DNA from 3 places in the Trichlorobacter sp. genome. Region 3 is predicted to be linked to each of the others. Evidence: riboswitches for the same ligand, from Rfam matches in the RefSeq annotation. Region 3 holds a riboswitch; each other region holds the start of a gene.

Region 1 (9,484 bases), on a different contig from region 3:
AGGGCCGACAGCTCCTGCTCATGCTGGTAGTCGGGCATGCGGCGGCTGATCTCGTCATCCGGCAGGCAGCCGGGGTGCAGGTAGAGCTCGGTGGTGCCGGAGCTCAGTTCGTCCAGCAGCGCCAGCAGGTACCCTTCCGTGATGTGGCCCGAATTGAGTATCCCTTTGACCTCGGCGGCATGCACGATGCCGTGCCACGTGAGGCTGGGGACAGCATGGGCGGACAGGGCGCCAAAGATCAGGCGCTCCATTGTCTTGCCGACGATCCGGGAACGGTCGTGCCGCAGGTTTCTCAACAGGCGTTCGCGGGTAATCCGGAAGCTGGTAATACCGTGCAGCGGCATCAGCTCGATCAAGAGGGCAAACACCGTGGGGTGCATCTGGATGTTGAGGTGGCCGTCGATATGGGAGAGCGGGATGCCGGCCTGTTTGATCTTGTTGATCTGGGCCTCGATCTCGGCCCGCAGTTGCAACCGTAGCGTCGGGTCAAAGAACAGCTTCATGCCAGCCGTCACCGGGTTGTCGGGAAAACAGCCGTTCGTTTCCACCAGGCCGGGAATCTGTTCCGGCGGCAGCACCGGCCGACCCTGCACCAGGGTCAGGTGCAGCCCCACCTGCAGGCCGGGGTTGCGTCTGGCGATCTCTACCGCCTCATCAAAGGCTGTGCCGCCCGCCATCAGCGAGGTCTGGGTCAGGATGCCCTGTTGCCAGGCCAGCTCTACGGCGCGGTTAACGACGCTTGACAGGCCGAAATCGTCGGCAGTGACGATCAGCCGTCTCAACAGTGCCCCGCACGGCGTTTCTGCATGTAGTTCAGATACTGCCGGCCTTCTTTGAGCAGCTTGTTACGTTCTTCGCTGTCCACGATCATCCTGCCGATACTGCGCAGGATGTAGCTGGGCCTGAAGTAGAACTTGTTGTAGAACTCCTCCACCGAGTTGAAGATTTCGGCGTTGGTCAGGTTGGGGTAGTTAATCACGCATTTCTGGTGGCCGGTGCTGTCGATGAAATCATCCGAAGTGATCCAGCCCTGCTCCTTGGCCAGGCGGTAAAACTCGGTGCCGGGGTAGGGCGAGGCCAGCGAGGCCTGGATCGAGTTCAGGTCCAGCTGTTTGGCAAATTCGATGGTCTCGCGGATCGTCTCGCGGCCCTCGCCCGGCAGGCCCATGATGAAGGCGCCATGGATCGATAGCCCCAGTTTCTTGCAGTCCTTGGTGAACTGGATCGCCTGCTCTTTGGTGATCCCCTTCTTGATGTTCTTCAGAATCTGCTCGTTACCGGTCTCATAGCCCACCACCACATGGCGCAGACCTGCCTCGCGCATGATCTTCAGGGTCTCATAGTCGCAGTTGGCGCGGGCGTTGATGGTCCAGGAGATGCCCAGCGGCTTGAGCAGGCCGGCAATCTCGCGGGCGTGTTGGCGATTGGCGGTGAAGGTGTCGTCGTCAAAGGACAGCTCCCGCATCTCCGGGATGTTGTCCACGATCCATTTGACCTCTTCAAAGACGTTCTGCGGCGAACGGGTGCGCATCCGCTGGCCGGAAAAGGTCTGGGGCCAGAGGCAGTAGATGCACCTGGACGGGCAGCCGCGGCTGGAGTAGATCGAGACGTAGGGGCTTTTGAAGTGGGGGATGACGTAGTCCTTGATCGGCAGATCGCGCTTATAGACCGGCGCCACAAAAGGCAGGGCGTCGAGGTCCTCGATCAGCGGGCGGTCCGGGGTGTGGATGGTTACTCCGTCCTTGATGAAGCTGATGCCGTCGACCTTTGCCCAGTCGCGCCCCTCGCACAACTCCTTGGTGGAGTAGTCGAACTCACCACGGCAGACGATGTCGATGGCCCCTTGGCCTGCCTTGAGCGATTCCTCCGGCAGGATGGTGACATGGGGGCCGGTCAGTACGGTGACGATGTCCGGCTTGACCTCCTTGATCCGTCGCGCGGTCTCGATATCGATCGCCAGGGTGGGGGTGGAGGTGTACAGCACCACCATATCGAACTCTTTGGCGATGTTAAGGCAGTCGTCTAGGCTGAGTTTTTGAACCGGGGCGTCCACCACCCGGCTACCGGCAATCATGCCGGCCGGGAAACAGAGCCAGGTGGGATACCAGAATGAGGTCACCTCGCGGGAGGCCTGATAGCGTGCGCCGGCGCCGCCATCAAAATCCTCAAAGGTGGGGGGGTTCAAAAAAAGCGGCTTCATTGCAACTCCCTGATAGTTCGTAGGAAATACACACAATAGGGGCCAGCTGGCGTAAAGTCAAGCAGACAAAAAGGGCAGCCGAGTGGCTGCCCTTACAGGTCAAATGGTGGCTTTTAAAGCGGACGCGGCGTCTATTTTTTCTTCGGGGCAGGCTGCTTGGCGATGAGGTGGTCTTTCACCTGATCGTAGGCCGGACCGGGCAGGATGTTGCGCGATTTGAGCTGATCCTTCTTGGCATAAGGACGGCCGGCAACGATCTTGGCGGCGTAGGCTTCGCCAATGCCGGGTATCGCCTTCAGCTCGGCCTCGCTGGCGTTGTTGATGTCGACCTGGGTCAGGCTGGCAGCCTTGGTCTTGGCAGCTGCTTTGGTATCTGCAGTCTTGGCTTTTGCGGCTGCCTTGGTGTCGCTTGCGCTGGCCTTGACAGCGTCTTTGGTTGCCGTCGCCTTGGCTGCTTCAGCCTTGGCAGCGGATTTTGATTCAGCTATTCGCGCCTTTGCCGCATCTTTAGGGTTCGGCAGCATCGGCTCAACAGCAAAGGCGCAGGTGGCGAACATGGTCAGTGTGATCAGCAGGCAAAGTGTCTTGGTCCAGAGTTGGTGCATGGTGTGAACCTCCTTGGGGTGACTGCTTGAGTGTAAAATGCTGCATCCGTTTGTAGCAGGGGGGGGAAAGGGTGTCAAGGATCGGGCTTGCCGAGCAAGACCTTGCCAGCAGAGTGGGGGATGTGCTATAGCAACAGGGCTTTTTGATAAAAAACGGAGAGGAATCAAGATCAATGAGTCATCAGCGCAAACCGGAGATCAACTTCAACTACATCTTTAACTACACCTACAACCCGACCTACACCAACGGCGTACAGGGCGGTTTCACCCCCCGTGGTGAGTTGGTCATGCATTTTTATCAGGAGCGTCCGGCCCTGCCCAAGGAAGTAACCCACGAGATCACCCCCGAAGGTGGCATCGGCGCCATGACCGAGGCCGACCCCAAAAACCTGAACGGCACCATGGTCCGTTTCATTGAGACCGGGGTCACCATGAACTTCCAGACCGCAGCCATGATTCACGCCTGGCTGGGTGAGCAGCTGGGCCAGATGCAGGCCGTGCTCAAGGCTCAGGCCGAGTTTATGCAGGGCGGTGCGCCTGAAACGGCCGCTGAAGGCCAGTAGTTCGATTGCTAGATAGCTTGAAGTATAAACGGCCTGCGGAAATCTCCGCAGGCCGTTTTGGTGTGTAGCATGCCGTCACGGCGCTAGCCGTTGAGCAGCTTCACCGTGGCCCGTCCGTCCGGATAGTAATCGATGATATTCAGGCAGCCGTAGTTTTGTTCAATGTTGAACATATTGGCCAACGGCGCACCGATGGCGTTCAGCAGGATGATCCGGTTCAGGCCGCCGTGACCCACCAGCAGTATCTCCTGGCCCTGGTGCCGTTCCAGCACTTCCTGTACCACCGGCATGGCCCGGTTGTGCAGATCCAGCAGGTTTTCCCCTTGCGGCACCCGATAGTTGACCAGATCGTTGAGGCGGGCCTGCCATTCCTCTGGCCAGCGGCCCTGAATCTCCTGCCAAGTCAGACTCTCCCAGATGCCGATGTTCAGTTCGCGCAGTTCGCTGCGATGCACCGGCTGAATGCCAAACTGCTGGCAGATGATGTCGGCGCCGATCCGGCAACGGGTTAGGTCGCTGGAGTAACAGGCCGAGATCCGTTTATCGGACAGGCGGTCCTTCAGTTGGTGGTACTGTTCGACCCCCAGGTCGGTCAGGGCCACATCATGGTGGCCGTTGTAACGGCGTTGTTCATGGCCAACCACTTGGCCGTGGCGGATCAGATAGATGCGGGTGAATGCGGTCATAAGTGGCTCAAATCCTGGTTAGAATGGCCGTTGTGGCAACAACGGCAAGCAGTGCAAGCAGTTCGGCTAGTTCAGAGGCGCAGCCAACGATGTCGCCGCTGATGCCCCCCAGACGGCGGGTGAAATACCAGCGGGTCAGCAGCGCCCACAGCGTTACGACCAGCCAGGCCACCAGTCCGGTAAACTGGAGGCTGAGCCAGGCCAGTGGCAGGATGGTGGCCGTTGCCAGCAGCAGCTGGTTGGGACCCAGCCCAGCTAAAAAGGCATTTCCCAGGCCGTCCGGACGGGCCGACCGGCTGCCGGCCAGCACCACCAGCTGGGCAAAGCGCGCCAGTGCCGGCACTGCCAGCAGGGCCGGCCGTTTAAGGTCCATCGGCACCGCCAGCAGGGCTGCGTACTTGACGAGCAATCCCAGCACCAACCCGGTCACGCCGATGGCGCCGACCCGCGAATCCTTCATGACCTCCAGGAAGCGCTGCTTGTCGCCCCGGGCTGCCAGGCCGTCGCAGACATCGGCCAGGCCGTCCAGGTGCAGACCGCCGGTGATCAGGGCCAGCAAGGTCACCAGCAGGGCATCGGTCAGCTGGCGCGGAAAGAGCGGGGTCAGGGCCAGGTCGGCCAGCCAGAGTAGCCCGCCAATCAAAAATCCGGCCAGCGGAAACCAGGCTGTGGAACGGCCTAGGTCGCCTGCCTCGCAACGCTTGGGCGATGGCAACGGCAGGATGGTCAGGAACTGCAGGGCGATCAAGAGGTGGCGCATGATGACCTTCAGTGTCCGGCCACGCCGGCCTGTTCAAAGGTGGCCATCTCAGCCAGGATCTTGACGCCGGCCTCGATCAGGGTCATGGCCAGCGCCCCGCCGGTCCCTTCACCCAGGCGTAGCCCAAGATCAAGGATCGGTTTCACGCCGATCCGTTCCAGCATGAAACGGTGCCCCACCTCCACTGATTCGTGGGCGGCAAACAGGTGATCACGCAGGTTGGGATGCAGCTCCGCAGCGATCAGGGCGCCGGCAGTGGAGATAAAGCCATCCATCACGACCGGGATCTTGTTGGCGGCGCAGCCCAGCACCAACCCGGCAATGGCGGCGATCTCCAGGCCACCTACCTTCTGCAGCACGTCCAGCGGGTCGCGGGGGTCGGGCTTGTTGATTGCCAGCCCCCTGGTGATGGCGGCCAGCTTGAGGGCCAACGCCTGGTCGCCAATGCCGGTGCCGCGGTGGGTAACCTGTTCCACCGAAAGGCCACTCAAGGCGGCGATGATGGCCGAGGAGGGGCTGGTGTTGCCGATCCCCATCTCGCCGGTGCCCACCAGGCCGACCCCTTCTGCCTTGCACTGATCGGCCAGCTCGATGCCCACCATAAGTGCCGCCAGCATCTGGTCGCGGCTCATGGCCGGTCCCTGGGCGAAGTTGGCGCTACCGCGGGCAACCTTCCGGTGAATCAGGCCGGGGCAGCCTCCGAAATCATGGTCTACCCCCACATCCACCACCCGAACCTCGGCCCCGGCATGGCGGGCCAAGACGTTTACACCGGCGCCGCCCTGCAGGAAATTAAAGACCATCTGGGCGGTCACCGCTTTGGGGTAGAGCGAGACCCCCTCCTCGGTGATGCCGTGGTCAGCGGCAAAGGTGAAGATCACCTTCTTTGTCAGGTCGGGTTGCTGCTGGCCACTGATGGCCACCAGCCGGCAGGCAAACTCTTCCAGTCTGCCCAGTGAGCCCAATGGCTTGGTCTTGCAGTCCAGTCGCGCCTGGGTGGCAGCCAGCAGGCCGGCATCGAGCGGGGTGATCCGGTTCAGAACGGTTTCGAGACGTTGCATGGAGTTCGGTTCCTTGGGTTATTTGAGCTTGAGCGGCAGGCCGCAGATCAGGGTGTAGACCTCGTCGCAGCTGGCGGCCAGAATCTGGTTGGTCTGACCGGCCAGGTCGCGGAACAGGCGGCCCAACCGGTGCTCCGGTACGATGCCCATGCCCACCTCGTTGGTCACCAGAATCACCGGTGTTTGCATGGCGCGCAGGGTGGTGGCCAGACGGTGGACAGTACCGACAATCTGTTCGTTACGTTCGGTGTCGTTCTGATCGCGGGCCAACAGCAGGTTGGTCAGCCAGAGGGTGACACAGTCAACCAGAATGGCGCCGTAGGTGCCGTCCAGCCGGGCCAGGGTCTGGGGCAAGGCCAGCGGCTCCTCCACGGTTTGCCAGTCGGCACCGCGCCGGGCCCGGTGCTGGGCGATCCGTTCCTCCATCTCGTCGTCGAGGGCCTGGGCGGTGGCCAGGTAGCAGAGCGGCGGTTGATAGCGCAGGGTCTGCTGCTCGGCAAAGCGGCTCTTGCCGCTGCGAACGCCGCCGGTAATCAGGGTGGTGGGTGCCATGGCCGCCTTTCAGAAACAAAAAAACCTGTCCGTTGGGGGACAGGTGGTGCGTCGCGCGTAAGCCGGCTTGGGTGCCTCTCTCCCCGGAGGCAGTTCAAGCAGGTGGCTGGCAGGTATTCTGGCTCCAGGGACAGGCCCTGTTACAGTTGCGGGACAGCGGGGGAGTCGCACCCCCTTCCCCTGATCCAGTCACACGAGCAATTTTTGTAACAGAACGCAGACCGCAATGTCAAACGGGATTACGGGTGGCTAGCAACCACGGGCGCAACGATCCGCCCGCCGCCCAGCACCTGGTCGTCCTGGTAGAAAACCACAAACTGCCCCGGCGTGACCGACTTCTGCTGGTGATCGAACAGCACCTTGCAGCGACCGTCGGCCTCAAGCGTAACCTGGCAGGGCACCGGCTGGTGACGGTAGCGTATCTTGCAGCTGGTTGCGAAGGTCGTCGCTTGCGGCGGGATGATCCAGCTCATCGCCTCCGCCAGCAGGCCGGCGGTCAGGACATGGGGCTGCTCACCCACCACCACCCGGTTGCTGGCGGCATCGATGGCAATCACATACAACGGTTCGCTCCAGCCGATCCCCAGCCCCTTGCGCTGGCCGATGGTGTAGCGGTGGGTGCCCTGGTGGCGGCCCAGCACCGTGCCGTCAACATGGACGATCTCCCCGCGGTGCGCCTTAACTCCATGGCCTTCCAGAAATGCAACGTAGTCATCACCGGGGATGAAGCAGACCTCCTGGCTGTCCCCTTTGTGGGCCACGTCCAGGCCGAATTGCTCAGCCAGCCGACGCACCTCGTCCTTGCTCTCGATAGCGCCCAGCGGAAAGAGCACCCGGGCCAGCTGCTGCTGGGTAAGGGTGTAGAGGAAGTAGGACTGGTCCTTGGCCCGGTTGGCGGCAACCCGCAGGTGGTAGGTGCCATCCGGGTCAACGGTTTTTTGCGCATAGTGCCCGGTGGCCAGCAGGTCGGCCCCCAGCGCGCGGGCCCTGTCCAGCAGCAGACCGAACTTGATCGAGCGGTTGCAGCAGACGCACGGGTTGGGAGTCTGTCCCTGACGGTACTGGCTGATAAAGTCGTCAATCACCTGCTCTTTGAACGGCAGTTCGAAGTCGGCAACATGGTGTTCGATACCCAACTGTTGCGCCACCCGCGCCGCATCGTCAACCGCTGAGTCAGCCCCGCAGCTTTGGGGCTCAAACAGGTGCATGGTGATGCCGATCAGTTCATGCCCCTGCTGTTTCAGCAGGGCGGCGGTGACCGATGAATCAACCCCGCCGCTCATGGCGACCGCAATCCGGCTCATAGTTCTTCCCCCAGGATCAGGCGCACCGCCTGGTTGGCCTGCTGGCAGGCGGCGATGCCGACCCGCGGCGCCATCAGCCCGTTGCCCGGCGCTGCCTCGGAGCTGCCATCCCCCACCAGGTAGAGCCGCCGGTTCAGGCGGCGGGTCTGGATGCTGTTGTTGCTGCCGTAGCCGGCCACCCCTGAGGCGGCGATGACGGTAACACCCGGCAGTCTTTCCATCGCCGTGTCCACCAGCATGGCCTTCATCTCGGCCCGGTCAAAGGCCTCGATCAGCACACTGCAGGGGGAGAAAATAAGGGGCAGGTTGCCCGGATCGAGTACGACGCAGTGGCTGGTCAGCTGCAGGTAGGGATTGATGCGACGCAGCGTCTCGACCAGGGCCTCCACCTTGGGCATCCCCAGCTGATCCACAAAGTACTGCTGGCGGTTCAGGTTGGAGGGCTCCACCAGGTCGAAATCAGCCAGTACCAGGTGCCCGACGCCGATCCGCGCCAGGGCTACGGCCACGGCGGAACCCAGGCCGCCCACCCCGGCAATGCCGACGCAGGCCGCCTTCAGGCGGGCATGGATACCAGGGGTGTGGCGGGCCGCCATCAGATACTCCAATTCATCCGCTGGTGGCATCTCGCCCCGCTTGATCAGAAACAGCTCGTCGTCCGGCGACAGCATGGTCTCCGCTGAGGCGGGGAAGCCGTTCAGGATCAGTACATCGGCCCCTGGCCGGTGTTGCTGCGCCAGCTGGCCGACGGTCAGCCCGCCGTCGATGGTGATTACCTGTTCATTGAGCCGGATCTGCATGCCGGCACTATACCTGAAAAAGGTCACTGATCGCAAAGCAGATTCATTGCTGCGTGCTTCTGGTTGACAAGCGGCTGGTGCTTTGACAAGCTCCACTGCGAGGAGTGTGTTGCAATGCACCACGGTGGTCTGCACGAAGATGCCATAGCCGGCAAGGCCTACGACAGCCGTCTGTTGGCCCGGTTCATGCGTTATGTCATGCCCTATCGGCTGAGCGTGGCGGGAATACTGCTGCTGCTGCCGCTGTTGGCGTTGTGTCGTCTGGCACAGCCGCTGATCCTGAAGCATGCCATTGACCGGGTGATCGTTCCGGGGCGGCTCGATCTGCTGCCTGGCCCGGCGGCCCTCTTTGTGGCCGTGCTGGCGCTGGAGGCGCTGTTGGTCTGGCTTGAGGTCTACGGTCTGCAATCGATCGGACAGCGGGTGATGCACGATCTGCGCACGGCGTTGTTCAGCCATGTGCTGCGGCTGCCGACCCGCTGGTTCGACCGCACCGCCACCGGGGCCACGGTGACCCGCCTGACCAGCGACGTGGAGGCGTTGGGGGAGATGTTTGCCGCCGGCATCATCACCATCGTTGGTGATCTGCTGCTTTTGGCCGGCATCATTGCGGCTATGCTCTGGATGGCGCCACAGCTGTCGCTGGTGACCTTCACGGTGTTGCCGCCGTTGATCTTCGTGGCCTGGTTGTTCCGACGCAATATGCGCCAGGCCTTTCGCGAGGTGCGGGCACGTCTGGGCAGGATGAACGGACACCTGGCCGAGGTGATCGGCGGCATGGCGGTGGTACAGTCCTATGGTCGCGAACAGGACGAGGCGAGCCGTTTTTCCGAGTTGAATGCGGCCCACCGTGATGCCAACCTGCCGGTGATCAGCTGGGATGCGTCGTTGTACGCCATCGTTGAGATGTTTTCCGCTCTGGCCATCGCCCTGATCGTCTGGTATGGCGGTGG
Region 2 (9,484 bases), on a different contig from region 3:
CAAGCATCCGCTGGCCGTGCTGCTGATTGTGGCCGGTATCGTGCTGATCAAGTGGCTGGTGGCCACCGGGGCGGCCCTGATCCTGCAGTTCCCCCCCCGTCCGGCCCTGATGAGCGGCCTGATGCTGGCCCAGATCGGTGAGTTCTCCTTTGTGCTCTCTCGCGCCGGCCAGCAGTACAACCTGCTCAGCCCCGAGCAGTACCAGATCTTCCTGGCGGCCTCAGTGGCCACCATGGCGCTGACCCCCTACGGAATTAAATACGCCGAGCCGATTGCCAATCTGGTGTCATCCTGGCTGCCGGCCGTGTTGAAGAGCGGCAGTCGGGTAACCGGGGTCAGCCATGACCGTTTCCCGATGGAAGACCACGTGATCATTGTCGGCTTTGGCGTCAATGGCAAAAACCTGGCCCGGGTGCTGAACGGCAACGGTATCCGCTACATCGCCATTGAGACCAACCACCATACCGTCAAGGCCGAGCGCAAGAAGGGCACCCGCATCATCTTCGGTGATGCCTCCAAGGCCGAAATCCTGTCCCACGCCCTGGTCGAGAAGGCCCGGCTGATGGTGATCGCCATCTCCGACGCCACCGCCACACGGCGGGTGGCGGCCCAGGCCCGCATGATGAAGCCGGGGCTGCATATCATCGTTCGTACCCGCTACATCGCCGAGATGGAGCCGCTCTACCAGTTGGGGGTCAACGACGTGGTGCCTGAGGAGTTCGAAACCTCGGTGGAGATCTTCTCGCGGGTGCTGCGAGCCTATCTGGTGCCCCATGACCAGATCGATCACTGCGTTGCCGAGATCCGCCGCGACTCCTACCAGATGTTCCGCACCATGAGCCGCCGTCACAGCCATGCCACCGGCGTCACCGGTTACCTTTCGGGGGTCGAGCTGGGCACCTTTCGGGTACGTAGTGGCTCACCGCTTGATGGCACGCTGCTCAAGGACGGCCTGCTGCGGGACCGCTGCGGCGCCACGGCCCTGGTGATCAAGCGGGGCGAGCAGGTCACTTCCAACCCGGACCCGATCTGGAAATTCGAGCCGGATGACATCGTGCTGGTACTGGGTAAGTCAGACCAGCTGGTCTTTGCGGCCCAGCTGTTCGAATCATAATCCTGCCGTCGTTTCACGCTCCTTGACAAAATATTCAAATATTCATATATTCTGTTTAATTTTGTCACTGAGGAGCGCAAACGTCCATGCATACCACGACCCACAACGGCATATCCCGGCGGGGCCTGTTCAAGGTCTCGGCCGCTTTGCTGGCAGGCGCCAGCGGTCTGGCGGCATTGCCCAAGCAACTGCTGGCTGCGCCGGTTGAGGGCAGGCTGGCAACCCTGATCGATCTGTCACGCTGTGACGGTTGTGCGGGACGTCCGCAACCGGCCTGCGTCACCAGTTGTAAGCAGGAGAAAAATCCCACCGTGCCTATGCCGGTTGATCCGATCCCGTCGCCGTTTCCCACCAATATCATCGAGGATTGGTCCAAGAAGCAGGAGGTTGCCGACCGGCTGACTCCTTACAACCGTATCTTTGTGCAAAAGGCCCAGGTAACCGTCAACGGCAAGGCACAGACCATCTCGATCCCTCGGCGCTGCATGCATTGCGACAACCCGGCCTGCGCCACCATCTGTCCCTTTTCGGCCAACACCAAAGATAAAAATAGCGCCGTGGTGATTGACCAAGAGCTCTGCTTCGGCGGGGCCAAGTGCAAGACGGTCTGTCCCTGGAAGATACCGCAACGCCAGTCCGGGGTGGGGCTCTACCTGAAGGTTGCCAAGGAGTTCATGGGCAACGGGGTGATGTACAAGTGTGACCTGTGCATTGATCGCCTGAAAGACGGCAAGGCACCGGCCTGTATGGAGGCCTGCCCCAAGCAGGCGATGCTGATCGGGCCCCGTGATCAGATCTACGCCGAGGCGGAAAAACGGGCTGCGGCCATCGGGGGGCATATCTTCGGCAAACAGGAAAACGGCGGCACTGCCACCTTGTATGTCTCGCCGGTGCCGTTTGAGGAGCTTGATCGTCAGCTGAGCCCTGCCTCGGCCGACCCCAAACAGGGACAGCCGCAACTGAAGCCGGGGGTAACGCGCAAGATGGCCGAAAGCGACGGCATGGCCAAGGCGGTGCTGGCAGCGCCGGCCATCGGGCTGGTGGCTGGCCTGGTGGGCGCTTTCAGTAGATTATCACAGCGTAAGGCTGAAAACGCCGGAAAGGAGAGCCGCTGATGGCCGGGAACAGTCTGGTGAAACGTCATGAACTGATTGTGATGCTGGAACACTGGGGCATTGCCATCTCCGGCATCGTGTTGCTGTTGAGCGGCATCTTTCAGCTGCCTTCGGCTGCCCGTTACAAGATCACTGCCATCCCCGGTTTCTGGTGGTCGGGAGAGTTTTTCTTCACCCTCAAGCTGCACTACATCGCCTCGCTGGTCTTTGTGGGACTGGTGCTGTTTCACCTGGTCTACCACCTGCTGCTGAAAGAGCGGGCCATGGTGCCCAGGCAGGGTGATGTGGCGGAGTCGATCAAGGTACTGAAAAGCTTTGTGACCAACCAGCCAGAACCGCCCTTTGGCAAATACCTGCCGGAGCAGCGCCTGGCCTATGTGGCGATAGCGATCCCGGTGTTGATGCTGGTGGTGTCGGGCCTGATCAAGACCTGGAAGAACGTCTATGCCCCGGACATGGATCGCACTCTGCTGTTGTGGGCCACCTGGGTGCATAATGTGGGCTTTATCCTGTTCTTCCTGGCCTTTGTGGGGCACATCGGCGCCTTGCTGATCAAGCCCAACCGGCCGATGCTGCGGGGGATGCTGACCGGCAAGGTGACGCGGGACTACGCCGAACACCGCCATCCGCTCTGGATCGATGAGCTGGAGGGTAAGCGGTAACGCAGGCAGCAGCACCATAGCACTACCATCATCCGGCAGAGGGGCCTACCCTCTGCCGTTTTTATGGGCTGGCGGATGCGTCGTCCTATGGTAAGCTTGCCAACGAATCAGTACCGAGCGAGGGACAGGCCAAGTATGGATCAGGTATGGATAGCACTAGGGTTGACGCTGTTTGCCGGCATGGCCACCGGCATCGGTAGCGCCATCGCCTTTCTGGCCAAGCGGACTGATTACCGCTTTCTGTCTATCGCCACCGGTTTTTCGGCCGGGGTGATGCTATACGTCTCCTTTGTGGAGATCTTTCACAAGGGGGCGGTCGCCCTGGTGGAGAGCTACGGCGAACCGTGGGGGCACTGGGTTAATGTGGGCTCCTTCTTTGGCGGCATGCTGCTGATCGGTCTGATCGACAACCTGGTGCCGGCGGCTGAAAACCCCCACGAGGTACACTCCGAGGCCGAATCTGCACCGCTGCACAACCCGGCTGCGCCGCTACCTGATTTCTCCGTCGTGAGCCCAGCCGCTGTGGGAGAACATCAACACAGCGACAGGCATCGCAAACTGATGCGAATGGGGCTGTTCACCGCCCTGGCCATCGGTATCCACAACTTTCCCGAAGGTCTGGCCACCTTTCTGGCGGCTCTTGAAGACCCCAAACTGGGTGTCGCCATCGCCATTGCGGTGGCCTTGCACAATATCCCTGAAGGCATCAGCGTCTCGGTGCCGATCTTTTACGCCACCGGCAACCGCAGCAAGGCCTTTGCCTACTCGGTCTTGAGCGGCCTGGCCGAACCGGTGGGGGCCGTGGTGGCCTACCTGTTTTTGCGGTTGGTGTTTGGCTGCGAGGCCGGCATGATCCCGCCCCAGGTGATGGGGGTGCTGTTCGGCGGTGTGGCCGGCATCATGGTCTACATCAGTCTGGATGAGCTGCTGCCCACCAGCCGGGCCTACGGCAAGGGCCACGACAGCCTGCTGGGGCTGGTGGCCGGCATGCTGGTGATGGCCCTCAGTCTGCTGCTGATGAAATAGTTGTGTGACTGCTTGACTCTATATCTTGTGGTGTGGTAGAGGTGTTGCCACAACATATTCCGCTGCTGGTTGGCGGGAGCAGCATACACGATCAACGGTGCCCGTAAGGGCTTGATAGGGAAGAGGGGTGACGCTCCACAGGAGCCATTCCCCCACGGACCCGCCGCTGTAAGCGACGACAACGGGCAACAGACCACTGGCTGGTTAGGCTGGGAAGGCGCCCGGAGGATGACTCGCAAGTCAGAAGACCTGCCTTGATCCAGTGCACAAGATTACTCTCCGGGGACTGGGAGTAGGTGAACAACGGAATCAGGCGACGTTAAATTCGGAACGTCCGCATGCTGTTTCAAGCAGCTGCGGACGTTTTCAGTTTTTGCCCCGCGACCTATCCCCGGACTCCAGACCAAAGGAGTCAGACCATGCAACAGATCGTATCAGCAGCACCCGTCAGTGTCATGAAACGTGACGGCAGCCGCGTCCCCTTTGAGGCGGCCCGTATCCAGTCGGCCATTATACGTGCAGGTCGGGCCACCAACGAGTTCGGTGAGGATGAGGCACAGCTGATCACCGGCCAGGTGCTGAAGGTGTTGCGGCACCGCTTCCCCCATGAACCACCCAGCATTGAGCAGATTCAGGATGTGGTGGAGCAGGCCCTGATCTCGGCTAACCACTTCGCCACCCTGCGGGCCTATGCGGTCTATCGCGAGCAGCGCAGCCGTCTGCGTCAGGATCGTAAAACCGTGGTGGATGTGACCGCCTCGGTCAACGAGTATCTGGAGCAGAGTGACTGGCGGGTCAGCGCCAATGCCAACCAGGGTTATTCCCTGGGGGGGCTGATCCTGAACCTGTCCGGCAAGGTGATCGCCAACTACTGGCTCTCCCAGGTCTACCCGCCGGAGGTGGGGGAGGCCCACCGCGACGGCAGCATCCATATCCACGATCTGGATATGCTGGCCGGCTACTGCGCCGGCTGGTCGCTGCGGATGCTGTTGGCCGAAGGGTTGAACGGCGTGCCGGGCAAGGTGGAGGCCGGTCCCCCAAAACACCTCTCCAGCGCCGTGGGGCAGATCGTCAACTTTTTGGGTACCCTGCAGAACGAATGGGCCGGGGCCCAGGCCTTCAGCTCCTTTGACACCTACCTAGCGCCCTATGTCCGCAAGGACAAGCTGAGCTACCGGGAGGTGCGTCAGTCTATCCAGGAGCTGATCTATAACCTGAACGTGCCGTCCCGCTGGGGCACCCAGACCCCCTTCACCAACCTGACCTTTGACTGGACCTGCCCCGACGACCTGAAAAATCAGGTGCCGGTGATCGGCGGGCAGGAGATGCCGTTTTGTTACGGCGAGCTGCAGGCCGAGATGGATCTGATCAACCGGGCCTACATCGAGGTGATGACCACTGGCGATGCCAAGGGCAGGGTGTTTACCTTCCCGATCCCCACCTACAACATCACCCCTGATTTTCCCTGGGAGAGTGAGAATGCCGAGCTGCTGTTCGCCATGACCGCCCGCTACGGCCTGCCGTACTTCCAGAACTTTATCAACTCGGAGCTGACCCCCAACATGGTGCGTTCCATGTGCTGCCGCCTGCAGCTTGATCTGCGGGAACTGCTCAAACGGGGCAACGGTCTGTTCGGTTCGGCCGAGCAGACCGGTTCACTGGGGGTGGTCACCATCAACTGCGCCCGCCTGGGCCACCAACACCAGGGTGACGAGGTCGGGCTGTTCAAACGGCTGGATCAGCTGCTGGAGATCAGCCGCACCAGTCTGGAGATCAAGCGCAAGGTGATCCAGCGCCATATGGATAACGGTCTGTTTCCCTACACCAAACGCTATCTGGGCACCCTGCGTAACCACTTTTCCACCATCGGGGTCAACGGCATCAACGAGCTGATCCGCAATTTTACGGCTGACCAGGAAGACATTACCACCCCGACGGGCCACGGTCTGGCGGTGCGGTTGCTGGATCACCTGCGGCAGCGGATGGTGGCGTTTCAGGAACAGACCGGCCACCTCTACAATCTGGAAGCCACGCCGGCTGAGGGCACTACCTACCGCTTTGCCAGGGAGGACAAAAAGCGTTTCCCCGCCATCATTCAGGCCGGCAGTGCGGAGGCGCCCTATTACACCAATTCAAGCCAGCTGCCGGTGGGCTTCACCGACGACCCGTTCGAGGCCCTACAGCGGCAGGAGGAGCTGCAGCGCAAGTACACCGGTGGCACCGTGCTGCACCTTTACCTGGGAGAGCAGGTCTCCAGCACCGAGGCCTGCAAGCAGCTGGTGCGACGTTCGTTGGAACGGTTCCGGCTGCCCTACATCACCATTACCCCCACCTTTTCGATCTGCCCCAAGCATGGCTATCTGAGCGGTGAGCACCCGTTCTGTCCGCTCTGCGATCAGGAGTTTGTTCGCCAACAGGCCATCAATGAAAGGAGTAACGCATGAACAACGAGCACCAACAACCGCAGACAGCACTACCGCAAGAACAACGGCAACCCTGCGAGGTCTGGACCCGCGTGATGGGCTACCACCGGCCGGTGGCCTCCTTCAACACCGGCAAAAAGTCTGAGTATGCCGAGCGTACCTTCTTCAAGGAAGTGGCATGCTCGCCATCGGCGGACTGACCCCCTTCACCACCATCGACTACCCCGGCAAGCTGGCAGCGGTGGTCTTCTGTCAGGGCTGCCCCTGGCGCTGCGGCTATTGCCACAATCAGCATCTGCTGGCAGTTGATCGTCAGGCCGGTATCGCGTGGCAAGAGGTCATGCAGCTGCTGGAACAGCGGCGGGGCTTGCTGGATGCGGTGGTCTTCAGTGGTGGCGAGCCGACCCTGCAGCCCGGATTGCCCCTGGCCCTGGACGCGGTGCGCCGACTGGGGTTTCTTACCGGCCTGCATACTGCCGGGCCGTTTCCCGACCGGCTGGCGGCCTGCCTGCCGCAGCTGGATTGGGTGGGGATGGATCTGAAGGCCCCCTTTGATTGCTACGACGCACTTACCGGGGTGACGGGCAGTGGCCGGGCAGCAGCACGCAGCGCGGAACTGGTACGAACGAGTGGTGTTGCACACCAGTTCCGCACCACGGTTGATCCGTTGCTGCAGTCGGACGAACGCCTGAAACGGTTGCAGCACACGGTTACAGGGTGGGGCGACCAACTGGTGCTGCAGGAGCTGCGGATCACCGCAGCTCCTGCAGCGTAATCAGTGGTGACAGCTGCCGCCGCAGTCGCCGCCGCTGCAGCCCTTTTTCTTCCAGAGTGAGCAATAGAGGAGCCAGATGGCTCCTCCCGCAATGGCTACCATCAGGATGATGTCGAACAGTCCCATGTCTAGCCTCCCAGACCCAGCAGCCTGCCGCCCTGATAGATGATCAGCGCCACCAGCCAGGCCAGCATGGTGGAGTAGGCGAAGGCCACGCCGGCCCATTTCCAGGTGCCGAACTCGGCCCGCATGGCCGCCCCCACCACCACGCAGGGCATGTAGAGCAGTACGAAGGCCATGAAGGCAAAGGAACTGAGCGGCGTGAACTGGCCTTTCAAGGCGGTCTTGAGCGCAGATTGCTCTGCCTCAGGTTCTTCTTCCTGGGGCAGGTAGAGCACGGTGCTGACTGCAGTCGTGACCGCGCCGCCAAAGGAGACCACGATCTCCCGCAGGTCTTCGCCCAGGGTGGGCTGCTTTTCTTGCTCTGCCTCTTCGGCTGCCGGGGCGTAGATCTCGCCCATGGTGCCCACCACGATCTCCTTGGCGATCACGCCGGTGATCAGCGATGAGGCCGCCTCCCAGGTGCCGAAGCCCACCGGCTGGAAGATCGGTGCGATGGTGGCGCCGGCCCTGCCCAGGTAGGAATCGCGCTTGTGTTCCAAGCCCCAGGGCAGGTTTAACAGGAACCAGACCAGTATCGAAACGGCAAAGATGTAGGTGCCGGCCTTGATCAGGAAGTGTTTGCCCTTTTCCCAGGTATGCAGCATCAGGCTGGTGAAACTGGGCATCCGGTAGGGCGGCAGCTCCATGATGAATAGGGGCGCCTCGCCCCTGAAGAGGGTCTTCTTGAAGATGTAGCCCATCATCACCGCCAGCAGCATCCCCAGGATGTAGAGTACCCAGATCACCGAGCCGGCATTGTCCGGAAAGAACACCGCAGCGAACAGCACATAGACCGGCAGCCGGGCACCGCAGGACATCAGCGGGATCAACAGGGCGGTCAGCACCTTGTCCTTCGGGTTTTCCAGGGTGCGGGTGGCATAGATGCCCGGTACGTTGCAGCCGAAACCCAAGAGCATCGGGATGAAGGACTTGCCGTGCAGGCCGATGGCATGCATGGCCCGGTCCATCACAAAGGCGGCCCGCGCCATGTAGCCGCTGCCCTCCAGGAAGGTGATGAAGAACATCATGGCAAAGATCACCGGCACGAACACCAGCACCGAGCCGACCCCGGCGATCACACCGTCGTTGATCAGCGACACGGTCCAGTCAGGCGCCCCGATACCGTTCATGATGGCGGTGGTCCAGCGTTTGAACGGTCCGCTGGTCATGGCATCCAGCCAGTCACTGAAGGGGGACGACAGGTCAAAGGTCAGCTTGAACAGCAGCCACATGGCCAGGGCAAAGATCGGTATCCCCAGGAAGCGGTTCAAAACCACCCGGTCGATACGTTCGGTCAGCTCGATGGTGCGTTTCTCCGGCTTGGTCATCACCTCGCGGCACAGGCCGCTGGCCAGCCCGTAGCGGCTGTCGGCCAATAGTCCCTCGACGTCGTCGCCGTGGGCGCGGCGCAGGTGTTCAAACAGCTGCTGCGGCAGCGACTCCGGTGTGATGTTGACCAGCTTCAGCAACGGGGCATCCCCCTCCAGCAGCTTCAGCAGCAGCCAGCGGGTCGGATACTGTTCCAGCAGGGCAGCGTGGTCACACTGGAGAACATCATGCAGCCCTTTCAGGACGGTCTCGATATCCTCACCATAGCTGAGCCGCTTGGGTGTGTGCTGTGCCGGTTCGGCAGCCACCGTCACCACCCGTTTAAGCAGCTGCTCCAGTCCGGTCTTGCGGGTGGCCGAGGTGGGCACCACGGCAACCCCCAGCACCTGTTCCATCTGGGTAGTGTTGATCTGGTAGCCCTTGGCCAACGCCTCGTCATGGATATTGAGGGCTATTATCATTGGTATGCCCAGCTCAAGTAGCTGGATGGTCAGGTAGAGGTTGCGCTCCAGGTTGGTGGCATCCACCACATTGACGATCAGGTCCGGTCGCTGGTTTACCAGATAGTCGCGGGTGATGATCTCCTCCTGGCTGTAGGGGGACAGGGAATAGCAGCCCGGCAGGTCCACCAGGCGAATGCTGCGTCCCTCCACCTCGAACAGGGCCTCCTTTTTCTCCACCGTCACGCCTGGCCAGTTGCCCACATGCAGACGACTGCCGGCGATGGCGTTGATCAGGGTCGACTTGCCGGCATTGGGGTTGCCGGCCACGGCCACAATGAGCGGTTTTTGCTGGCTCATGCCGCCACCTCTTCGATCTGGATACCCTTGGCCTCGCCCTTGCGCAGCGATAAGTTATAGCCCTTGACCGTCACCTCG
Region 3 (9,484 bases):
TTCCACGAGGTCAAGAAACCTGACACCAGCCTGACCTTGTTCGGTGTCAAGCTGTCGATGCCGATCATGTCTGCGGTTACCGGCGGTGTCACCTACAACATGGGCCTGCAGGGCAAGGTGTCTGAAGAGGAGTACATGGAGGGCATTGTTGCCGGGTGCATCCAGGCCGGTACGATCGGCTTTGCAGCAGACGGAATCGGCGATCCGCTGTCGGTGTATGAGACCCGCCTCAAGACCGTGGCTAAATATCGTGGCCAGGCAGCCGCACAGATCAAGCCGCGCACCCAGGCCGAGATCATTGAGCGGATACGCCTGATTGAACAGTCCGGCGCGCCGTTTTTTGCCGTCGATATCGATTCGGCCGGTCGTGCCTCACGGGCGCTGCCAGGCAGGACGGTCGAGCCGAAGAGTCTGAAACAGTTGAGGGAAATTTCCAAGTCAACCAAGCTGCCGTTCATCATCAAAGGTGTCATGACCGTTGATGAGGCGAAAAAGGCGATTGATGTGGGTGCCGCCGGGATCGTGGTTTCTAACCACGGCGGACGGGTGCTTGATCACACACCTGGGTCAGCTGCGGTGCTTGCGGCCATTGCCGATAGCGTCAAGGGCAAGATCGTGATTCTCTCCGACGGCGGGATACGTTATGGCGCCGATGTGCTCAAGTCGCTGGCATTGGGGGCCGATGCGGTGCTGGTGGGACGTCCGCTGATCAGAGGGTCGGTCGGTGGCGGACCAGAAGGGGTGGCCCTGATCCTGAAAAAGATGCAGGGAGAACTGGTGGTTGCCATGACGCTGACCGGGACCGCTGATGTGAAAAAGGTCAGCCGGAGTATCCTGGTTTAAGTCGTCGTATCCCTTGCCCCGGCAGGGCAGCGTCTGCCGGGCAGTGTCAGGAGTCGCCCATGTATAGAACCGTTTTACTGACCATTTGTCTGATGCTAGCGCTTTGCGGGCTGGCTGGTGCAACCGGGGGGGGCAAGACGCTTCTCTACGGTGGCGCGGGCCAAGGGCGGGTAACCTTTGATGGCCGTGTCCATGCCAGCAAGGGATTTGTCTGTAACGATTGCCACAGCGCTATCTTCGAAACCAAAAAGCAGGCCCTGATAACCATGCAGGATCACTTTCAGGATAAGGCCTGCTTTGTCTGCCACAACGGCAAGCGGGCCTTTGCGGAGTGTGATGCCTGCCACCGCAGATTTGACACACCCGCCAAGACGGTGGTCAAGCTGTGCGGCGCTGCCAGCGTGGTGGACGGCCTGATCACCCCGCATAAGGCAGCGGTTGAAAAGGCCACCGGCTTTAGCCTTGATGTGGTCAAGAGCAATGCCGGCAAAGGCTTGATTGATCTGGTGGACCAGAAGTGCGACGCCTCGCTGGCCTCGGCCTCGGTAGAGACCGTTGCCAAGGGTGCCAAGGCGGCTGGCCGCGAACTGGATAGTTCAAAGATGCAGTTGCATGCCATTCAGATGGATCAGGTGGTATTTGCGGTGCATCCATCCAACAAGGTGCAGGCCATGACCTTCCAGCAGCTGAATGATATCCACACCGGCAAGATTCGAAACTGGAAGGATTTGGGCGGTGCAGATCAGACGATCAAGGTCGTGACCGACACCCTCTCCAGTGCCACCCGAGGCCTGATCAAGCAGGCGGTCTTGAAGAACGAGGAATATCTTGCTGAAACGTTGGCGGTCAACGTGGCTACCATCAGCGATGAGGTGGCCAAGGATCCGGCTGCCATCGGCGGCCTCGGTGCCGGATTTGTGAAACCAGGGGTGGTGGTGGTCAAGACTGACAAGATTGAGCGGCCCTTGGGGTTGATCACCATCGGTGCACCTTCGGAAAAGGTACAGAAGATAATTGATGCGTATAAGGCCGCAGTGGCTAAATAGCAGCCCGTAAGCGGCGGTACTCAGGCGGGCCACCCAGAAACTGGATGGCCCGTTTTTTATCTCACCGGTTTGACTTCAACACCTACATCGTAGAGGGTGCTGCCGGCCCCCTGGTCGGTCAGCCGTTGGGAGGTAAGGGCGTTGACACCCCGTTTACCGTTGAGAAACTCTTGCCACCAGACCCCTTCGGTCACCACCGTGCCCGGCGGCACCCGCTCTGTGACCCGCAGGGTAAAGTTGACCTGGCCGTATTGATTGACCGCCTGCACGGCAGCTCCGTCCGTCAGCCCCCGCGTCGCTGCATCATCGGGGTGCATCAGCAGCAGCATCGCTTGCTGCTGATCCCGTAGCTGGTCTTGCTCGTAGAAGCTGGAGTTAAGGGCATAGGGGGTCACCGCCGGTTGCAGCCGCAGCGGAAAGCCGTCGCCCTCGGCGTGGGTCGGCAGCAGGCGAGGTAGCGGTTCCGGCTCACGGTCGTTTCGGATCTCGATCCTGCCCGATGGCGTCAGCCATGGCCCCCGCGGGGTAGACGGCGGGGCAAGCAGCACCGGCTCGCCGTTGCGCAGCCGCTCGGTGATGGCCCCGTCACGCCAGGGAGTCTCGTAATCCAGCAGTTGTTCGATCAGGCTATCGGCCGATTGGCTGAAAAACGGCTCATCCCAACCCATACCGGCCGCCAACATGCAGAAGGTATCCCAATTGCTCTTGGCCTCGCCGATGGGCGGGATCACCGCGCTGCAGCGCTGAGCGTGGTAGCTGCCGTAGCAGCGGTACAGGTCGGCATGCTCCAGAGAGCTGGTGGCCGGCAGTACGATATCGGCGTAGCGGGCGGTTTCTGTCAGAAAACGTTCATGCACCACCGTGAACAGGTCTTCCCGCTCAAGGCCCTGAATGATGGCGTTCTGATCCGGCGCAATGCTGGCCGGGTTGGAATGGTAGACGTACAGGCTCATCACCGGCGGATCATTCTCTTGGTTCAGGGCATGGCCCAGCTGATTCATGTTGATGATCCGGGTGGGGCCGGCCATGAAATCCTCCCGGGTGACGCGCGCCAGCGGAAAGGCCCCGCCGGTGGCGGTGGCGCACAGCAGACCGGCGCCGGGGCGTTGCCAGGCCCCGATACTGGCCGGCAGGCAGGTGATGCAGCGCACATTCATAGCGCCGTTGGCATAGCGGGTCAGGCCACTGCCCAGCCGGATGAAAGGGGCTCGGGCCGTTGCATACTGCCGGGCCATGCGGCGGATGGTCTCCGCCGGCAGGCCGCAGACCGTAGCCATCCGTTCCGGGGTGCAATCCGGCAGGATCGAGCGGGAAAATTCTTCAAAACCACGTACGCTCTGGTCGATAAAGGCCTGATCCAGCAGCCCCTCAGCCGCGATCACCTGCAGCATCCCCAAGGCCAGGGCGCCGTCGCTGCCGGGTCGGATCAGAAAGACCTCGTCCGAAGCCTCGCAGGTTGGGGTGCGGTAGGTGTCGATGGCCCACAGTCGGGCGCCGTTTTTGCGGGCCTGGCTGGCGTCGCGCATGGTGTGGATGCTGGTGGCGGCAGCGTTGATCCCCCACAGGATCACCAGGTCGCTCTGCTGCAGCTCGCTCTGGTCCAGGCCGGGGGTCTCGCCCATCACCGCCTGCCAGCCGGCCTCCTTGGCCGGTGAACAGATGGTGCGGGCCAGGCGGCTGGCCCCCAGCTTGTGGAAGAAGGGGTGGCCGCTGTTACGTTGTACCAACCCCATGGTGCCGGCGTAGGAATAGGGCAGGATCGCCTCAGCGCCGTGGCTGGCGATGATCGCCTGCCAGCGGGAGCAGATCTGCTCAACCGCCTCATCCCAGGAGATCGGCTCAAATCGGCCGCTGCCCTTGGGGCCGCTCCTGCGGAGCGGTGTGGTCAGGCGGCGGGGGGAGTGGACCGTGCGCTCGTAGTGTTGCATCTTGGGGCAGAGCAGGCCGCGGGTGGTTGGATGGTCCGGGTCGCCGGCCACGCTTACAGCGCAGCCGTCGACGACAGTCACCAGCAGGCCGCAGGCATCGGGGCAATCAAAGGGACAGACGGAGCGGTGAATGGTAGGCATGAGCAACCTTTGTCGGATAAATCGGTTAAACGGATAAAAACTCTTGACGTGGCCGGGTACTTATGGCTTGAAATAGCATACTTCAGATACCGAATGGAAGCGAGGAAGAGGGGTGCCGCTGTTGTTGAGCTAACCCCCCGCTGCCCCGCAGCCGTAAAGGGAACGAAAGCCCGTCGCCGCATGGCGAAACAACCACTGGGATCAAACCTGGGAAGGTGGGTGAGTAGGAAGCCCTGAGCCGGAATACCGCTCCATTTGCACGCTTCGGGGGAGGCATCCATGCAGCAGTCCATCTGTGACGATCCGTTGCTCGCTTCACGCACGATCACTACCGCAGCAATCCACCCCAGTCGTTTGCAGGGTCTTAGTCAATAACCTATTTTCAATCAGCAGGAGACGAGGAAGAGGGGTGCCGCTCTGCACGAGCCATTCCCCCGCTGCCCCGCAGCCGTAAAGGAAACGAACGCCCGTCGCCGCAAGGCGAAACAACCACTGGGTCAATCCTGGGAAGGTGGGCAAGTAGGCTGTCCTAAGCCGGAAGACCGCTCCAGCTGTAAAACCCGAGGGAGGTAGCAGCGATGAAACGCAGTAGAAAAACCTGTGCAGTGGTGGTGGGAGTGGTGTTGGCAACCAGTGGTGTCGCGCTGGCGGAGGAGCAGACGGCGAATCTGGGTGAGATTGTGGTCACCGCCACCCGTGATGAGGTGCCGATCGAGCAGGTGGGCAGTTCGATCACCGTGATCACGGCCAAAGAGATCGAGCAGCAGCAGAAGCAGACCGTGGCCGATGCGCTGCGGATGGTGCCGGGACTGGATGTGGTGCGCAGCGGAGGGGCTGGGCAAACGGTGTCGATTTTCATGCGGGGGGGCGATAGCCGCCATACCCTGGTGCTGATTGATGGTGTGGAGTTGAATGACCCCTCCACCACCGGTGGCGAGTACTACTTCGGTTTTCTGACCACGGATAACATTGAGCGTATCGAGGTGCTGCGCGGACCTCAGAGTACCCTCTACGGCTCCCACGCCATCGGCGGCGTGATCAACATCATTACCAAGCGGGGCAGCGGTAGGTCGACCGGCTTTGTCTCGGCAGAGGGCGGCTCGTTCTACACGGCTAAGGAATCTGCCGGCATCAGCGGTGGCACCGATCTGGTCAATTATAGCCTGTCGCTTTCCCGGCTTGACAGCAGCGGTATCTCGGCTGCTGCATCCCGTGACGGCAATCGTGAGGCTGACGGTTACCAGAATACCACCGTTGCTGCACGCTTGGGGATTACGCCTACTCAGAACAGTGATATCGATATGAGCCTGCGCTATACCAGGACGCGCAACGAGGCTGATAACGGCGGCGGTGCCGGTGCCGATGATCCAAACCGGGTCATGCGGAACGAAGAGCTGCAGTTCAGGACTCAAGGTGCGTTGTTGCTGTTTGATGACCTGTGGGAACAAAAACTGGGGGTTTCGCTCAACGACCTGACCCGCTCCGACGACAATGACCGCGATGCTGACCATCCGTTTGATTTTCAGCGCAGCGAATATCAGGGGCAGACCGTAAAATTCGATTGGCAGCATATCCTGCGACTGCACAAGAGCAACACCCTGCTGGTCGGTGCCGAAACCAAGGAGGAAAAGGCCAAATCAAAAAGTTATTACGAATATTTCAATGCAGGGACCAGCTCCGTCGATACGTCTACAAATATTTGGAATGAACAGTCCGCCCGTACTAACAGTCTCTACCTGCAGGACCAGCTTAACCTGTGGGATAGCTGGTTCTCCACGGCCGGGGTGCGGATAGATGACCATGACCGTTTTGGCAGCAAGGCCACCTACCGTTTCACCACCGCCTATCTGTTCAAGCAGACCGACACCAGGCTGAAAGGCAGCTATGGCACCGGCTTCAAGGCGCCTTCGCTGTATCAACTGTTTGCGCCACCTGCGCCTGCTATGGGTTTTCTTGGCGGCAACGCAGGATTAACACCAGAAAAGAGCAATGGCTGGGATATCGGACTAGAACAGGAGATATCGGAAATCAGCACAACGCTGGGCGCGACATGGTTCAGAAATGATTTTAAAGACCTAATTGCATATCAAAATCAGACCTATGAGAATGTTGCTCGTGCGTACACGCAAGGGCTTGAGGTTACGGTACAAGTTAACCCCATGAACGATCTGATGTTCAGTGCAGCCTATACGTATACCCAGACCAAAGACAAGGAAACTGGAGAGGCACTGTTGCGTCGTCCCAAGCATAAGCTGACCGCTGATGTAAATTACCGTTTTTTTGGTAAGGGCAACCTGAATCTCGGCCTGATCTATGTCGGTAATAGAAACGATCTGACTTTTCATCCAGTCACCTACGTACAACAAACTGTAACTCTTAAGGATTACATGGTAGTCAACCTGGCCGGTTCCTATGATGTCACCAAAAATCTGCAGCTTTTCGGCCGGATCGATAACCTGCTGGATCGTGAATATGAAGAGGTGCTGGGCTATGGCACCCCCGGTATCGGGGCCTACGCCGGGGTTAAGGTGTCATTTTAACGGATGAAACGGTTTTGTCTGCTCATAGTCTGGCTGATGCTGCTGGCGGCGGCCCCTGCTCAGTGCGGGGAGCCGCCCCGGCGGATCGTCTCGCTGGCCCCCAACCTGACGGAGCTGGTCTGCAGCCTGGGCTTGGAACGGCAACTGGTGGGGGTCACCAGCTACTGCGACCGGCCGGCCTCAGTCAAGGGCAAGCCGACCGTGGGTGGGCCAGCCAACCCGTCGCTGGAGGCGGTGCTGCGGCTGAAGCCCGATCTGGTGCTGCTGGATGAAGAGGGGGTAGGCGCCAACCTGTCGAAACGATTGCAGAAGCTTGGCATCAAGACGGTGATCTTCCGTGGTTCCCGGCTGGATCGGCTGGTGCCGGCTATCCGCCGGCTGGGCCATGAACTGGGGGTGCCCCAGGCTGCCGAACGGTTGGCTGGCCGAATCGAGGCGGGTCTGCGTAGCGACACGAAACAAAATCGACAAATACGCACCCTGTTTGTGATCTGGCCGGACCCGCTGGTGGCGGCCGGTCCCGGCTCGCTGTTGGACGATGTGCTGCAGCGGGTCGGCTTTGACAGCATTGCCGCAGATGCCCGCTCCGGTTATCCCCGGCTCTCGTTGGAGGCGGTGATTGCCCGTGATCCGCAGCTGATCGTGGTGGGTCAGGGAGAAACCTTGGGGGTGCCGTTGCAGCGGATGCTCAAGCACCTTTCGTCGCTGGATGCGGTCCGGCAGGGTCGGGTCTGCATGGTCAGCGATGCCCTCTACCGACCCGGTCCCCGGATACCGGAGGGGATTGCGGAGCTGAAGCGGTGTCTGGAGCTTGCTCGGCGGGGGCAACGGCCTTGAAACGGCATCCCCTGTTCATCATGCTGGGTTGTCTGGTGGTGGTGCTGCTGCTCTCGCTTTCGCTGGGACAGCAGCCGATCAACCTGTTACAGATTGATGAGTTGCAGCTGAAGATCCTGCTGGAGTTGCGGCTACCGCGGGTGGTGGTGGCGCTTTTGATGGGTGCAGCCTTGGGAGTGGCCGGAGCCATACTGCAGGGGGTCTTCCGTAATCCGCTGGCCGACCCCTATGTGCTGGGCACCTCCAGTGGGGCCGCACTGGCTGCGGCCTTCGGACTGTTGGCCAGTCAGGGAAGCGCCACCTGGCTGGTGCCCAGCCTGGCCCTGGTGGGGGCCCTGATGACCAGCGGGGTGGTGGTGGCCCTGGGGCGCGATGCCTGGGGGGTGCGGGCGGAACGGTTGCTGCTGTCCGGGGTGGGGATCGGGTTTTTTCTGTCCGCCATCCTGATGCTGGTGATGTCGTTGGCCCAGGCCGATGGGGTCAAGCGGGCCCTGCTCTGGATGGCCGGTGACCTGGCTGGCGCCGACTGGTCGCTGGTGCCGGCGGCAGCGGTGTTGATGCTGCTCGGTTTTGTACTGGGTTTGTCACGACGGCGGGGGCTGAATGCCCTGGCCCTGGGAGACGAGGTGGCCTTTGGCTTGGGGCTGGAGCCAGGGCGTGAGCGGATGCTGCTGGTGCTGGCGGCTGCACTCTTGACCGCTGCCGCTGTGGCCCTGGGGGGTATCGTCGGCTTTGTGGGCTTGATGGTGCCCCATGGCGTGCGGGTGCTGGTGGGGGCCGATGCCCGGCGGGTGTTGCCGTTGGCGGCGGTGGGTGGCGGTATGCTGCTCTGTCTGGCCGACACCCTGGGGCGCAGTCTGCTGCCGCCGATGGAGTTGCCGGCCGGTGTGGTCACCGCACTGATCGGCGCCCCCTGGTTTCTGATCATGCTGCGGCGGGGGATGCGATGAGCGGTCTTGCCTTTACACAGGTCAGCTTCAGCTATGGCCAGACCCCCTGCATTCGTCTGTTTTCGGTGCAGTTGGCCAAGGGCCAGCTGGTGGGTCTGATCGGCGCCAACGGCTCCGGCAAAACGACCTTGCTGCGGCTGGGGGCCGGTCTGTTACGGGCTGATCAGGGGCAGGTGACGCTGGATGGTAAGTCGGTAGGCAGCTGGCGGGGCCATGAGCGGGCCAGCCGTCTGAGCTATCTGCCCCAGACACTGGAGGTGCCGCTACCGTTTCGGGTGCTGGAGCTGGTGGAGATGGGCCGGGCCGCCGGACGACACCCCCAGCGGCTTACCTGTGCTGAAGTGCTTGAAATGGTTGGTCTGACTGGAAAGGCTGAGCTGCCACTGGCAGAGATCAGCGGTGGTGAACGGCAGCGGGCCTTTCTGGCCATGACCCTGGCCCAGGGTGGCTCAACCCTGCTTCTGGACGAACCACTGGCCGGACTTGACCTGCGCTACCAGTATGAACTGCTGGCCCTGCTGCGGCAGCTCTGTCAGGAGCGGGGACTGACCATCCTGCTATCGCTGCACGATCTGATGCTGGCCCGCGAGCTGGACCGTCTGCTGGTGCTGCGGCAAGGCGAGCTATTGGCCGATGGTCTGCCGGGTGAGCTGTTGCAGCCGGAGCTGGTCTGCCGGACCTTTGATCTGGACCCGGCCGCCCAGTGGAACGTGGCCTGGCAGGCACACAAGGACTAAAACCGTATGGGCGCAAATCGTCTGGGCATATTCTGCGTGATCGTTTCGCTGCTGCTGCATGGGCTGGTGGCAGCGGTGACATTGGCCCGTTCGCTCGATTTTTCTCCGCAACCGGTAGTGGTCTATGAGGTGGTGCTGGCGAACAGCCCGGCACAGGCTGGCGCATCTCGGCAACGGCAGCAGCTCAATAAAAAATCAGGCCAATCAGCGCAACCTCGGCCCATCAGGGCCAAGCATGAGCCGCCTGCTGCGGCCAGCGCGCTTGTCCAGCCGGCAATGCCGACTGCAGCAACGGCGCCACTCCCGCCGGTGGCTGCTCAACTGCCGCCGCCAGCGACGGCGGCCAGAGAAGACGTCAGACCATCAGCGAGTGTGGCGACTGTCGGCACCCAGCAATCTGTCCGCGACGAAGGTGCCGGCAGTCCGCTGCCGCAGCTGGGCAGCAGCGGCGCTCCGGCCTTC

Evidence for each region. Region 3 has a riboswitch for cobalamin ahead of RBQ93_RS03885 (TonB-dependent receptor plug domain-containing protein). Riboswitches for the same ligand answer to the same signal wherever they lie in the genome.
Region 1: another riboswitch for cobalamin. It lies ahead of cobU (bifunctional adenosylcobinamide kinase/adenosylcobinamide-phosphate guanylyltransferase); the one in region 3 lies ahead of RBQ93_RS03885 (TonB-dependent receptor plug domain-containing protein).
Region 2: another riboswitch for cobalamin. It lies ahead of RBQ93_RS09730 (ribonucleoside triphosphate reductase); the one in region 3 lies ahead of RBQ93_RS03885 (TonB-dependent receptor plug domain-containing protein).

What each region holds. Positions count from the first base shown of each region.
Region 1 covers NZ_JAVEPN010000001.1:235,659-245,142, forward strand. The annotation lists gene hpnK (hopanoid biosynthesis-associated protein HpnK) at 1-782, opposite strand, end outside; gene hpnJ (hopanoid biosynthesis associated radical SAM protein HpnJ) at 779-2,200, opposite strand; gene RBQ93_RS01170 (helix-hairpin-helix domain-containing protein) at 2,332-2,805, opposite strand; gene RBQ93_RS01175 (hypothetical protein) at 2,979-3,368, shown strand; gene cobC (alpha-ribazole phosphatase) at 3,452-4,054, opposite strand; gene cobS (adenosylcobinamide-GDP ribazoletransferase) at 4,062-4,814, opposite strand; gene cobT (nicotinate-nucleotide--dimethylbenzimidazole phosphoribosyltransferase) at 4,823-5,875, opposite strand; gene cobU (bifunctional adenosylcobinamide kinase/adenosylcobinamide-phosphate guanylyltransferase) at 5,894-6,427, opposite strand; cobalamin riboswitch at 6,518-6,641, opposite strand; gene mnmA (tRNA 2-thiouridine(34) synthase MnmA) at 6,667-7,731, opposite strand; gene thiF (sulfur carrier protein ThiS adenylyltransferase ThiF) at 7,728-8,531, opposite strand; gene RBQ93_RS01210 (ABC transporter ATP-binding protein) at 8,646-9,484, shown strand, end outside.
Region 2 covers NZ_JAVEPN010000014.1:79,742-89,225, reverse strand. The annotation lists partial or broken gene RBQ93_RS09750 (cation:proton antiporter) at 1-1,114, shown strand, start outside; gene RBQ93_RS09745 (4Fe-4S dicluster domain-containing protein) at 1,201-2,229, shown strand; gene RBQ93_RS09740 (formate dehydrogenase subunit gamma) at 2,229-2,891, shown strand; gene zupT (zinc transporter ZupT) at 3,027-3,917, shown strand; cobalamin riboswitch at 3,996-4,189, shown strand; gene RBQ93_RS09730 (ribonucleoside triphosphate reductase) at 4,337-6,361, shown strand; gene nrdD (anaerobic ribonucleoside-triphosphate reductase) at 6,358-6,540, shown strand; gene RBQ93_RS09720 (anaerobic ribonucleoside-triphosphate reductase activating protein) at 6,519-7,115, shown strand; gene RBQ93_RS09715 (FeoB-associated Cys-rich membrane protein) at 7,116-7,241, opposite strand; gene feoB (ferrous iron transport protein B) at 7,244-9,406, opposite strand; gene RBQ93_RS09705 (FeoA family protein) at 9,403-9,484, opposite strand, start outside.
Region 3 covers NZ_JAVEPN010000004.1:129,875-139,358, reverse strand. The annotation lists gene RBQ93_RS03900 (alpha-hydroxy-acid oxidizing protein) at 1-843, shown strand, start outside; gene RBQ93_RS03895 (substrate-binding domain-containing protein) at 903-1,889, shown strand; gene RBQ93_RS03890 (molybdopterin-dependent oxidoreductase) at 1,946-3,958, opposite strand; cobalamin riboswitch at 4,015-4,229, shown strand; cobalamin riboswitch at 4,359-4,501, shown strand; gene RBQ93_RS03885 (TonB-dependent receptor plug domain-containing protein) at 4,537-6,498, shown strand; gene RBQ93_RS03880 (helical backbone metal receptor) at 6,502-7,335, shown strand; gene RBQ93_RS03875 (iron ABC transporter permease) at 7,332-8,285, shown strand; gene RBQ93_RS03870 (ABC transporter ATP-binding protein) at 8,282-9,022, shown strand; gene RBQ93_RS03865 (TonB family protein) at 9,029-9,484, shown strand, end outside.